2 regions of the Novosphingobium kalidii genome follow, and region 1 is predicted to be linked to the other one. Evidence: predicted binding sites of a transcription regulator. Region 1 holds the regulator's gene; the other holds the start of a gene.
What was found. The regulator LexA, encoded in region 1, represses DNA repair genes until DNA is damaged. The targets are predictions, from matches to a motif close to GTTCCNCNCTTGTTCT.
Positions count from the first base shown of each region.

Region 2: ABVV53_RS05495 (Panacea domain-containing protein) is a predicted target of LexA. The motif match lies at 1,356-1,371, and genes of this name have one in related genera.

Region 1 covers NZ_JBEWLY010000023.1:67,556-72,925, reverse strand. Annotated here, with positions in the region: gene trpC (indole-3-glycerol phosphate synthase TrpC) at 1-474, shown strand, start outside; gene moaC (cyclic pyranopterin monophosphate synthase MoaC) at 646-1,125, shown strand; gene ABVV53_RS14190 (molybdopterin molybdotransferase MoeA) at 1,122-2,342, shown strand; gene lexA (transcriptional repressor LexA) at 2,412-3,095, shown strand; gene ABVV53_RS14180 (ComEC/Rec2 family competence protein) at 3,100-5,334, opposite strand; gene gltX (glutamate--tRNA ligase) at 5,363-5,370, shown strand, end outside.
Region 2 covers NZ_JBEWLY010000008.1:488,367-493,736, forward strand. Annotated here, with positions in the region: gene ABVV53_RS05490 (cupin-like domain-containing protein) at 1-99, shown strand, start outside; gene ABVV53_RS05495 (Panacea domain-containing protein) at 1,502-2,035, shown strand; gene ABVV53_RS05500 (hypothetical protein) at 2,088-2,798, shown strand; gene uvrA (excinuclease ABC subunit UvrA) at 3,242-5,370, opposite strand, start outside.

The sequences.
Region 1 (5,370 bases):
CTGATGGATGCGCGGGCTGCCTGCGATCTGCCTGTCCTGCGCAAGGACTTCATGGTCGATCCCTGGCAAGTCGCCGAAGCACGTGCAATCGGTGCCGACGCGATCCTGATCATCGTCGCCGCGCTCGATGACAATCAGATGGTCGAGATTGAGGCTGCCGCGCTTGAGCGTGGCATGGACGTGCTCGTCGAGGTTCACAACGAAGATGAGATGGCACGCGCGAGCCGCCTGAAATCACGCCTGATCGGCGTGAACAATCGCGACCTCAAACGCTTCGTAACCGATCTTGCGGTTACCGAGCGGCTTGCTCCCCTCGCGCCTGAGGGCACGCTCCTGGTCAGCGAAAGCGGCATCAACTCGCACGCGGATCTTCAGCGCCTTTCCGCTTGCGGAGCGCGCACGTTCCTTGTGGGGGAAAGCCTCATGCGCCAGCCCGACGTGGAACAGGCGACGCGGGCCCTCCTCTTCGCCTGATCCTCGGCGCATCCGCAGAGAGCTTGTCTCTCTGTCCTACAACGATCGGCTCTGGCATGACGGCGTGATGGCCCAATTTCAGCAGCACGTCTCGGAACCATTCGCTCACCACTCCAGAAAGCGCGGGATTTTCCTTTCCAGGACACCGGCAATTGCGGCAACCTGCGCCGCATGAGCAAATCCCTTTCCCACATCGACGCCGAAGGCACGGCCCGCATGGTCGACGTCGGCGCCAAGGCCGAGACCCAGCGGCTCGCCGTCGCCTCCGGCCGCGTCCGCATGAGCCCCGAGGCGCTCGCAGCCATCCGAGCAGGGAATGCGCCGAAAGGTGATGTGCTCGGCACGGCACGGATCGCCGGCATCATGGCCGCAAAGCGCACCGGAGATCTGATCCCGATGTGTCATCCCCTGGTGATCGACGCGGTTAACGTCGACTTTGCTTTCGAGGGGGACGCCGTTCGCGCCACCGCCACCGCTTCGCTCACGGGCAAGACCGGAGTCGAGATGGAGGCGGTCACCGCCACAGCCATCGCGCTGGTCACCATTTACGACATGGCAAAAGCGCTCGACAAGGCGATGGTGATCGAGGACGTGCGCCTGATCGAGAAGCGCGGCGGCAAGTCCGGCCACTGGCGGGCGGACGAGGCATGATGCGCGAACCACCGCTCCAGCTGGAAGAGGCGCAGGCTCGCCTTCTCGCCCTCGTCGAACCGCTGCAGATCGAGCGAGTCGATATCGACGGTGCGCTTGGCCGCTATCTCGCCGAGCCGCTGCGGGCCCGGCGCACGCAGCCTCCTGCAGCGCTCTCTGCCATGGATGGCTACGCCGTGTCCGAGGGCGATCTTACCGGGCCTTGGCAAGTCGTCGGAGAGAGTGCCGCAGGCCACCCCTTCGAGGGGACCATCAGTTCGGGCCAAGCGGTGCGGATGTCGACCGGTGCGCGCCTTCCGGCGGACGCCGCTTGCGTCATCCTGCAGGAAGATCTCGCGCGAGATCAGGATCGGCTGACACTGACGGGCGAGCCGCCGTCGCCAGCGCACAAGCACATCCGTCCTTGCGGCCTGGATTTCCGCGACGGTGATGAAGTGCTGCCGATCGGCACGCGACTTGGCCCTGCACAACTGGCACTGGCAATCAGTGCCGGGCACCGGCACTTGCCGGTGCGCCGTGCGCCGTCCGTGCTGGTTATGGACAGCGGAGACGAGCTCGCCTCTGACCCAGAGGTCTGCTTGGAGCATCAGATCCCCGCAAGCAACGCCGCCATGCTTGCCGCCATGGCTCGGGCGCTGCCTTGCGAGGTTCAACGCGTTGGCCCCGTGCCCGATTCGATGGAGGCGCTTGCGGAAGCGCTCTCCCAAGGCGCGGATGCAGACGTGATCGTCACCAGTGGTGGTGCATCGGTCGGCGATCACGACTTGGTGAAGCCGGCGCTCGAGGCTTGGGGTGCAAAGCTCGGGTTCTGGCGCGTGGCGATCAAGCCGGGCAAGCCCATCATTGTCGCCACGCGTGAGCATGGCGGCAAACGGCAGATCATTCTTGGCCTCCCGGGAAATCCAGTCTCAAGCCACGTGACCGCTTACTTGTTCATGCTGCCGCTGCTGCGGGCGCTGCTCGGCGCCGCTCGCCCTCTCCCTCGCACGCTGAGACTAAGGCTCGGGGCTCCGCTGCCCAGCAATGGTGGGCGGCGTTGTTTCGTGCGGGCCACTTGGGACGGCGAAGTCGTCTGTGCGCAATCCATTCAGGACAGCAGTGCATTGGCATCCCTCGCGGCGAGCAACGTGCTGATCGACCGGACCGCGAATGCACCCGAGGCTCTCGCCGGCGAAGACGTCGACGCGTTCTGGATCGAGAATGGCGGAATTGCTTGACGGGCGACTTCTTGTTGCTTACTTGTTCGCTAATTGTTCACGACAAGAACGCCTGAGGAGGCGCCGAACATGTTGACGCGCAAGCAGCACGAATTGCTCCGTTTCATCCAGGCCCGCCTGGAAGAAACCGGCATCTCCCCCAGCTTCGAGGAGATGAAGGAGGCGCTGGACCTGAAGTCCAAGTCGGGCGTGCATCGCTTGATCTCCGCGCTGGAAGAACGCGGCTTCATTCGCCGGCTGCCGAACCGCGCCCGAGCGCTTGAGGTCCTCAAAGAGCCTGAGAACGCAGCACCTCGCACCGCGGCCAAGCGTGCCGCCAACAGCAATGAAGCGCCTCGCGCGCAGCCGCCCGTTCCCTCTCCAGCCAATGACGTGATCGAGATCCCGCTTCACGGACGCATCGCCGCAGGCGTTCCGATCGAGGCACTGGAAGGCCAGGCATCGCTTTCTGTTCCGGCAGCGCTCCTGGGCTCAGGCGAGCACTATGCGCTTGAAGTCTCCGGCGACTCCATGATCGAGGCGGGCATTCTGGATGGCGACTTCGCGTTGGTGAAGCGCACCAGCACTGCGCGTGATGGCGAGATCGTCGTGGCGCTTGTTCGGGGCGAGGAAGCCACCCTCAAGTACTTGCGTCGCGAGGATGGCATGGTGCGGCTCGATCCCGCTAACGCGGCTTACGAGGCGCAGGTCTACTCGCCAGGAGAGATCGAGGTGCAAGGCAAGCTTGCAGGATTGCTGCGCCGCTATCACTGATCGATTAGGGCGCAGCTGAAGCAGAAGCGCTTACCGCGGGGCGCGAGGGCTGTCTGTCCTCGGCCCCTCGCCACCACCCGTGCCGACCTTCGCTGTCCGCGACGCTGCTAACGCGGGCGTTTGCAAGATCGATGGCGAGACCGCCCGTGTGCTGGAGAAGCCTGCGATCGACCTTGAGCCACCGGGGCCGGCAACTCCGCGGTAGCCAGCGGTCGGAGATCACCAGGTCCACACGCTCGCAAGCGGCGGCCAGGGCGCGTTCCGGCACGGCATCGCGGCTTCGCGTCAGCAGGAGCTGCCAATCTCGCTCGCCGCGCGTCAAGGTTATGACACAGGTGTCACGATTACAGTCCGCGCCAGGAAGGCTGACTAGAGACGTCGGTGTGCCGCTCATGCCTGCGATCTCAACCAGATTGTCCCTAACAAAATCGCTGCGGCTGGGGCGAAGGACGAACAGAGCGTCCGCCTCCTTCGACAGCAAGCCCACGTGGCGGCCGTCGCCCGAGATGAGCAGGTCCGGCGGCCGAGCCGTGGCTACAAGCACAGCCCCAAGCACCGCCGGTGCCAAGCCGAACCAGCGCACTTTACCGGACCACAGACCGAACCAGAGGCCGCCGCCAATGAACAGAGCAAACGCCGTTCCCGCCATCGCAGGGATGACCGTCACGGCGCCGGGCCGGCTGGCTACCCAGTGCGCAAGACCATTCAACCCGGCGATCGCATGGCCCGCTATCCACCAGGCTGGCGCTCCCATGCTCACTAGATCAAGCAGCAAGCCGCATAGAACCGAGGGCATGATCACCAGCGTGGTGAGCGGGATCGCGACCACATTGGCGAAGGCGCCGTAGATCCCCGCCCGGTGGAAGTGATAAAGGCCGATCGGCATCAGAGCGAACTCGATCACGAAGCCAGTCAGCAACACGAGCGCGAGGTGTCTCAGCGCCCGGACACCCAAGCCCTCCTCTCGTGGTGTCAGGAACCGGCGGACCGGCCCGGCGCCTGACAAGGCTATAATCGCAAGCACAGCGGCGAAGCTCATCTGGAAGCTGGGACCGGCAACGGCCTCGGGCCAGAGCAACATGACGAGAAACGCCGCCACGGCCAGCATACGCAGCGACAAGGGCTCGCGCCCGAGCGCAAGCGCCATCAACACAAGCAGTGCGCCGATGCACGAGCGCACCGTCGGCACCTGAGCGCCGGTCAGCAGGGTGTAGCCAACACCCGCAAAGGCGCCGAAACCTGCGCCCACGACCGGTAGCCGTACTCGCAAGGCCAACCACGGCCACAGCGCCAGAAGCCGGAGGCTGACGAAGTAGACCGCGCCGATTACCGCGCTGACGTGAAGTCCGCTGATCGAGAGCAGGTGCGCGAGGCCCGCGTCCCGCATCGCCTGTGCGTCGGCTCCGACGATCCCGCCCACATCGCCGGTGGCGAGCGCTGCTGCGATGCCGGCCTGCCGGTGCTCCAGTTGCTCCCGAATATGGCTGGAAATTCTCCGGCTCGCGCTACCCAGCCAAGGCGCGGCACCGCCCTCGTCCACGATCTTCGGCGCTTCGAGTGCTGTGCCCGTCGCGGCCAGCCCCTTGAACCAAGCGGTACGTGCGAAGTTGTAGGCGCCCGGCAGCATCGGGGGCGCGGGCGGCATCAACCGGGCGCGGAACCGCACCACCTGACCGGCATGGAGGCCATCGGCGCTCCCAATTGCGTCGGCCAGATTGATCCGGACGCGAATGGCGCGTTCGCCACCCGGCTCACGCGTGGCAAGTACAAGCCGGCTGCGGGCCTGAGCTGGCTGGGTTTCCACGGCGAGCACTGTCCCCGTCAGAGTCGCCACCCCCGGTGCGGCAATGGGGGCCGCGCCAACAAAGTGCGAGCGGGCCCATACCGAACCGCAGCCGGCTGCGACCACCAGAGGCACGACAATCCCGCTTAGCCGCAGATAGGGATAACGCCCGTAGGAGCCCAGAGCGGCAGCGAACCCGGCAGACAGCCCTCCGCACGCAACCATAAGCGCCAGCCAGTAACCGGGGGCCGGCAATGCGAACCAGACCGCGATGCCCGCACCGAATGCAACTGCCAGCCATGGCATACGATCGAACCCGGCATCGCCAAGAAATCGCTCGACTGCGGCCAACCCTCTCGACAAGCGGCGCGCACTGTTCCATGGCCCATGTTGCAGTGCAGCGCCCCCGGGCGCGGCGGGCGGCAGGATATCTCGGCGCGCGGCTCGGGTGGCCATGTGCGCATTGGACAGGAAGGACAAGGCGATGGCAAG
Region 2 (5,370 bases), on a different contig from region 1:
CCGGGGCGCTGGCCCGCGTCCAACCGCGCCAAGGCGCTGGGCTGGCGGGTGGCGCGCAAGCTCGGCGCGGGGCGCGCGGCGGCCCGCACCGGGGCCTGATCGCCGCCGGAGTTGCCGCAATTGCCGGTGTCCAGGGGCAAGAGGCCGGCCCCCGCCCCAACCATCCCTCCACCCAGCTCCATCGACTTGTATTCGAGCACCACGTCCTCCTGGCCATAGCCCAGGTCGGCCCAGTGCGGCCGCGGATCGTCCGCGTCGCTGTCATCGTCGGCGAAGTCCTCGTCGTCGGCGTAGAAGGCCGCCATGTCGAACTCGACGTGGGGGAACACCTTGGTCGGTGGCCCCTTGCTCTCGCTGGCCACGGCGGCATCGACGACGGCGCAGGCGCGCGTGTGCCAGGCGTCCCACTCGGCAAGCGCGGCATCGAACCAGGGCGAGTGCAGCTCGGAGGGCGCATCGTCGCGCGTCGCGGTGCCGGCCCGCATCGCCGCGCGCCATTCCTCGTTCGCCGCGCGCTGGAGCTGGTGCGCCATGCGGTCGGCCCAGAGCTCGCGGGGCTGGGGGAGCAGCGGCGCCGGCTCGGACCAGCCCTCCCCCGGATCGGTCAGTTCCGCATCCGGCAGTTCGCCTGCGACTTGCGCGACCAGCTCGTCGAAGCGCTCGGCATAGTCGCCCGCGTCGGTTTCCTCGGCCGCCTTGTCGAGCCGCGCGAGGTGCGCGAGCAGCAGGCGCGAGTCATGGCGACAGCGCATGCCGACTTGCTCGCCCCGGAACCAGACGGGCTCCTCGATCCCGTCGATCGCCCGCGTGGCGAGCACTTGCGCCGCCGCCTCGCGCGCGAGCACCAGCGCCGCATCCCATGCGGCCTTGAACGCCCGATCCCGCCGCCGCGCCACATAAGCCGACTGGTGCGACAGCGCCACCCGCGCCGCCGAGGCCCGCACGTTCCCCTTCTCGGCCAGATGATGCAGAAACGCCGCCTTGCGCGCCGGAGTCCAGGAATTGTGGTTGGTTCTGGGTTCCAGCCCGTCCGCGGGAGGGGAGCCATTCAAGGTATCGTCGACAGGCCCCGCATACCCATGCGCCGCCGCCTCGCGAATGGGGCGCTCTGCTCCCCTGCCAGCGGCGGCGGTCGCCCTGCCCGTCGCGGCGAGGAACGCATCGTCCGGCAAGCCAATATTCCGATCGGCCGGTATCCACCCCCGCCCGAACGACGTGGGATAGCTCGGCCCGGAGCCATTCGCTTCTGAACTGTCCGACATAGCCCACCTCTTATCTGAGTGTGCGATAGAACGCCGACACACCGCTTAAACCGATATGGTTACATCAGCTGGACGTATGTAGGAAAGGGATTAGTTCCCTTTTTGTTCTTGTAAGACGACAAACCTGAGGATAGACGCGGTTGTGGACAAGCCGCATGTCTCTGTGGATAACCTCATGTCAATTCTACTTCGACATTGCGAAAGGTCTAACGGCTCAAAGGTCTAGAAAGAACACACCAATGTACGCGGTGGTACGAGAGTTGAGCGACGCGAAAAGTCCCACACCTTACGAGATAAAGGGATTAGCGAACCTGCTTCTGGATTGGTCGGATCAGGAAAAAATCCAGGTCACTCCAATGAAGCTGCAGAAGATGTTGTACTTCTGCCATGCAGACTATCTTTGCACTTTCAAACGGCCCCTGATCCGTCAGCAATTCGAAGCCTGGGATTTTGGTCCGGTTGAACCAAGCGTCTTTGCTGAATTTCGCGAAAGCAGTAAATCGCCTATTGTGGGGCGAGCGATGCAATTTAGTCCCACACTAGGTCGAAGGATTTTAGCAACTATTGATTTGAACCCCGACGACTTAGAAATACTGCGGCCTTTCTTCGATTTCTATAAGCACTCAAGTGCGACTAAACTGTCGGACATGTCACACGACCGAACAGGTCCTTGGTTTGCGGCTCGACGCCTTTTCGATGAGGGGCGTAATGCGGATCGCCGGATTTCAGATCAGTTAATTTCTAGTTTCCACAGCAAAGCAAAGCTAAGCTGATTGACACCCCGTTCTCTTTATGTACTTTTGCTTCCTCGTAAAGGAAGCCTGTATGAGCCGTTCAAGCGCACCCCTCGCTTTGTCAGTTGTCAGTGTTACCGATCCCGGTGATGTGGAGGCAACCGCCTTCAAAATCATGGAGTTCGACAAAGGTGGCTTTGGCATACGGCACGATTACACATGGGACGTGTTGCCCGCGTGCTTGCAAGGCGTGCTTGATCCACTCGCGGTCCAGAGGTCATTGTTCGCCCGACCGAAGCGAATCTCAAATTGCGTAACGGCGCTTTGCTATCTTGGAAAACAAAGGCCGGTCGGTGCTAAGTCTTTTGCTGATTTTCCTGAAGCTCGCCTGAAAACAATTAGTATGATCCAATGGGGGCCTGATGTACTCGTCAGAGCCAAGGCAAGTTGCTGGTACGTAGACGACAACGGCCAAGCCGTAATTCCGCTTCTACAGCCGAGGAAGGCTGTTCTTAGCCGTGAAAAATTGGCGGTTTACCTCGCGCTTGGACGTCAGGCTCATTGTAAAGGAGACTGGGCGAGCGCCCGTACAGAACTAATCGACTTATCAGGTGACGATCGCGACGGCGTGCATGCAGTTGTCACTGCAGAGGCTGACCTGCCGAAGGTGTCAGACGATCTACTCGGCGACTACGTTCGGACCTACATAGAAGCCAAGAAGATTGCCGATCTTGTGAAAGCGCCACGGGAAAAGAAGCCAAAAGATCGTGGCATGGGTGATATGTTTGCTCCGGAAAGCTGACCTTATTGTCTAAAAATCGTCGTATTATCATCGCGAAAGTGGCGGGCGCGTCACCGTTTCTTGCCAGTCGCTTCAATGGCGGCAAGTAGCGCACGTTTCGAAGCTGTGCGACGTTCGCCCGAGTTCCGAGGGACTTCGATATCCCGGCCAAGTTCGACGCGTCGTCGCTCCAGACGCTCCAAATGCGCCTCAAGGGTGATGGGTTCACGTTCGCTCGGAAGGTTCTTTAAAGGCAAGCCAGCCTCGTAGCGCGATCAATCAAACTCATTGTATAGTTGTTCAGGCTAATGTCACCAACTTCGGGGAGCGCGAGGGCTGTGGCCCTCGTACCTTCCCTCTCTTCTCCGCGTCTCTGCGCCTACGCCTGAGACCTTCTTCTTCAACAGAATGGCGTGTCGTGGCGGTAACCGGTTCTGGATCATCTCCGCGACGATGTGGGCCGACTAGTCGACCTTGACGCTGGCCTTCTCCAACAACGGCTTCAAGTACCGCCCCGTAAAGCTCGCCGGGTTGGCCGCCACTTCCTCCGGCGTACCCGTCGCGACGATCTCGCCACCGCGGACGCCGCCTTCGGGGCCGAGGTCGATGATCCAGTCGGCCACCTTGATGACGTCGAGGTTGTGTTCGATCACCACCACCGAGTTGCCCTGGTCGACGAGGCGCTGGAGCACTTCGAGCAGCTTGCGCACGTCCTCGAAGTGGAGGCCGGTGGTCGGCTCGTCGAGGATGTAGAGCGTCTGCCCGGTGGAGCGTCGCGCCAGTTCCTTGGCGAGCTTCACGCGCTGCGCCTCGCCGCCTGACAGCGTGGTCGCCTGCTGGCCGACCTTGACGTAGCCCAGCCCCACTTCGTTGAGCATGTGCATGCGGTCGCGGATGGGGGGGACGGCCTTGAAGAACTCCTCGGCATCCTCGATCGTCATGTCGAGCACGTCGGCGATGGACATGCCCTTGAACTTCACCTCCAGCGTCTCGCGGTTGTAGCGCTTGCCGTGGCACTCCTCGCAGGTGACGTAGACGTCGGGCAGGAAGTGCATCTCGATCTTGATGAGGCCGTCGCCCTGGCATGCCTCGCAGCGGCCGCCCTTGACGTTGAAGCTGAAGCGCCCCGGCTTGTACCCGCGCGCGGCGCTTTCGGGCAGGCCGGCGAACCAGTCGCGGATCACGGTGAAGGCGCCGGTGTAGGTGGCCGGGTTGGAGCGCGGGGTGCGGCCGATCGGGGACTGGTCGATCTCGATCACCTTGTCGCAGTTCTCAAGCCCGGTGATCTTGTCGTGCGCGCCCGCGATCACCCGCGCGCCGTTGAGCTGGCGTGAGGCGCCGGCCTGCAAGGTGTCGATGGTGAGCGAGGACTTGCCCGAGCCCGAAACCCCCGTCACGCAGCAGAAGGTGCCGAGCGGGAACTTGGCGGTGACGCCCTTGAGGTTGTTGGCGCGCGCGTTCTCTACGGTCACGAACTTCTTGTTGCCCTTGCGGCGCTGCTTGGGGACCGCGATCTCCCGCGTGCCGTTGAGGTAGGCGGCGGTGAGGCTGTTCTTGCTCTTGAGCACTTGCTTGAGCGTGCCTTCGGCCACCACCTCGCCGCCGTGGACGCCGGCGCCGGGGCCGAGATCCACGATGTAGTCGGCGGCGCGGATCGCATCCTCGTCATGCTCGACGACGATGACGGTGTTGCCGAGGTCGCGCAGGCGTTTCAGCGTGGCGAGCAGCATGTCGTTGTCGCGCTGGTGGAGCCCGATCGAGGGCTCGTCGAGCACGTAGAGCACGCCGGACAGCCCCGAGCCGATCTGGCTGGCGAGGCGGATGCGCTGGCTCTCGCCGCCGCTGAGGGTGCCGCTGGTGCGGTCGAGGTTGAGGTAGTCGAGCCCGACGTTGTTGAGGAAGCCCAGCCGCTCGTTGATCTCCTTGAGGATGGCCTTGGCGATCTGGCTCTGCTGCGGGGTGAGCTTGGCATCGAGTTCGCCGAACCAGGCGTGGGCGTCCGCCACCGAGAGGCGGGCGGCGGTGGCGATGTCAGACTGCGCGATCTTGACCGAGAGCGCCTCGGGCTTGAGGCGCTTGCCGTGGCACACCTCGCACGGCTGCGCGGTCTGGAACTTGCCCAGCTCCTCGCGCATCCAGGCGCTGTCGGTCTGGAGCATGCGGCGGTTGAGGTTGCCGATCACCCCCTCAAACGCCTTGTTGACGGTGTAGCTCTTGCGCCCGTCCTTGAAGGTGAGCGGGACGGCCTTGCCCTTGGTGCCGAACAGGATGGCGTCGCGGTGCTCCTCGGGCAGCTCCTCCCACGGCGTCTCAAGCGCGAAGCCGAAATGCTCAGCCAGGCTGGAGAGGACCTGCATGTAGTAAGGGCTCGGCGGGTTGGACTTGGCCCAGGGCACGACGGCGCCCTTCTTGAGGCTCAGCCCTTCGTTGGGGACCACCAGCTGCGGATCGAACAGCAGCTTCTCGCCCAGCCCATCGCAGGCCGGGCACGCGCCTTGCGGGGCGTTGAAGGAGAACAGCCGCGGCTCGATCTCCTCGATGGTGAAGCCGCTGACCGGGCAGGCGAACTTCTCGGAAAAAACGATGCGGTTGG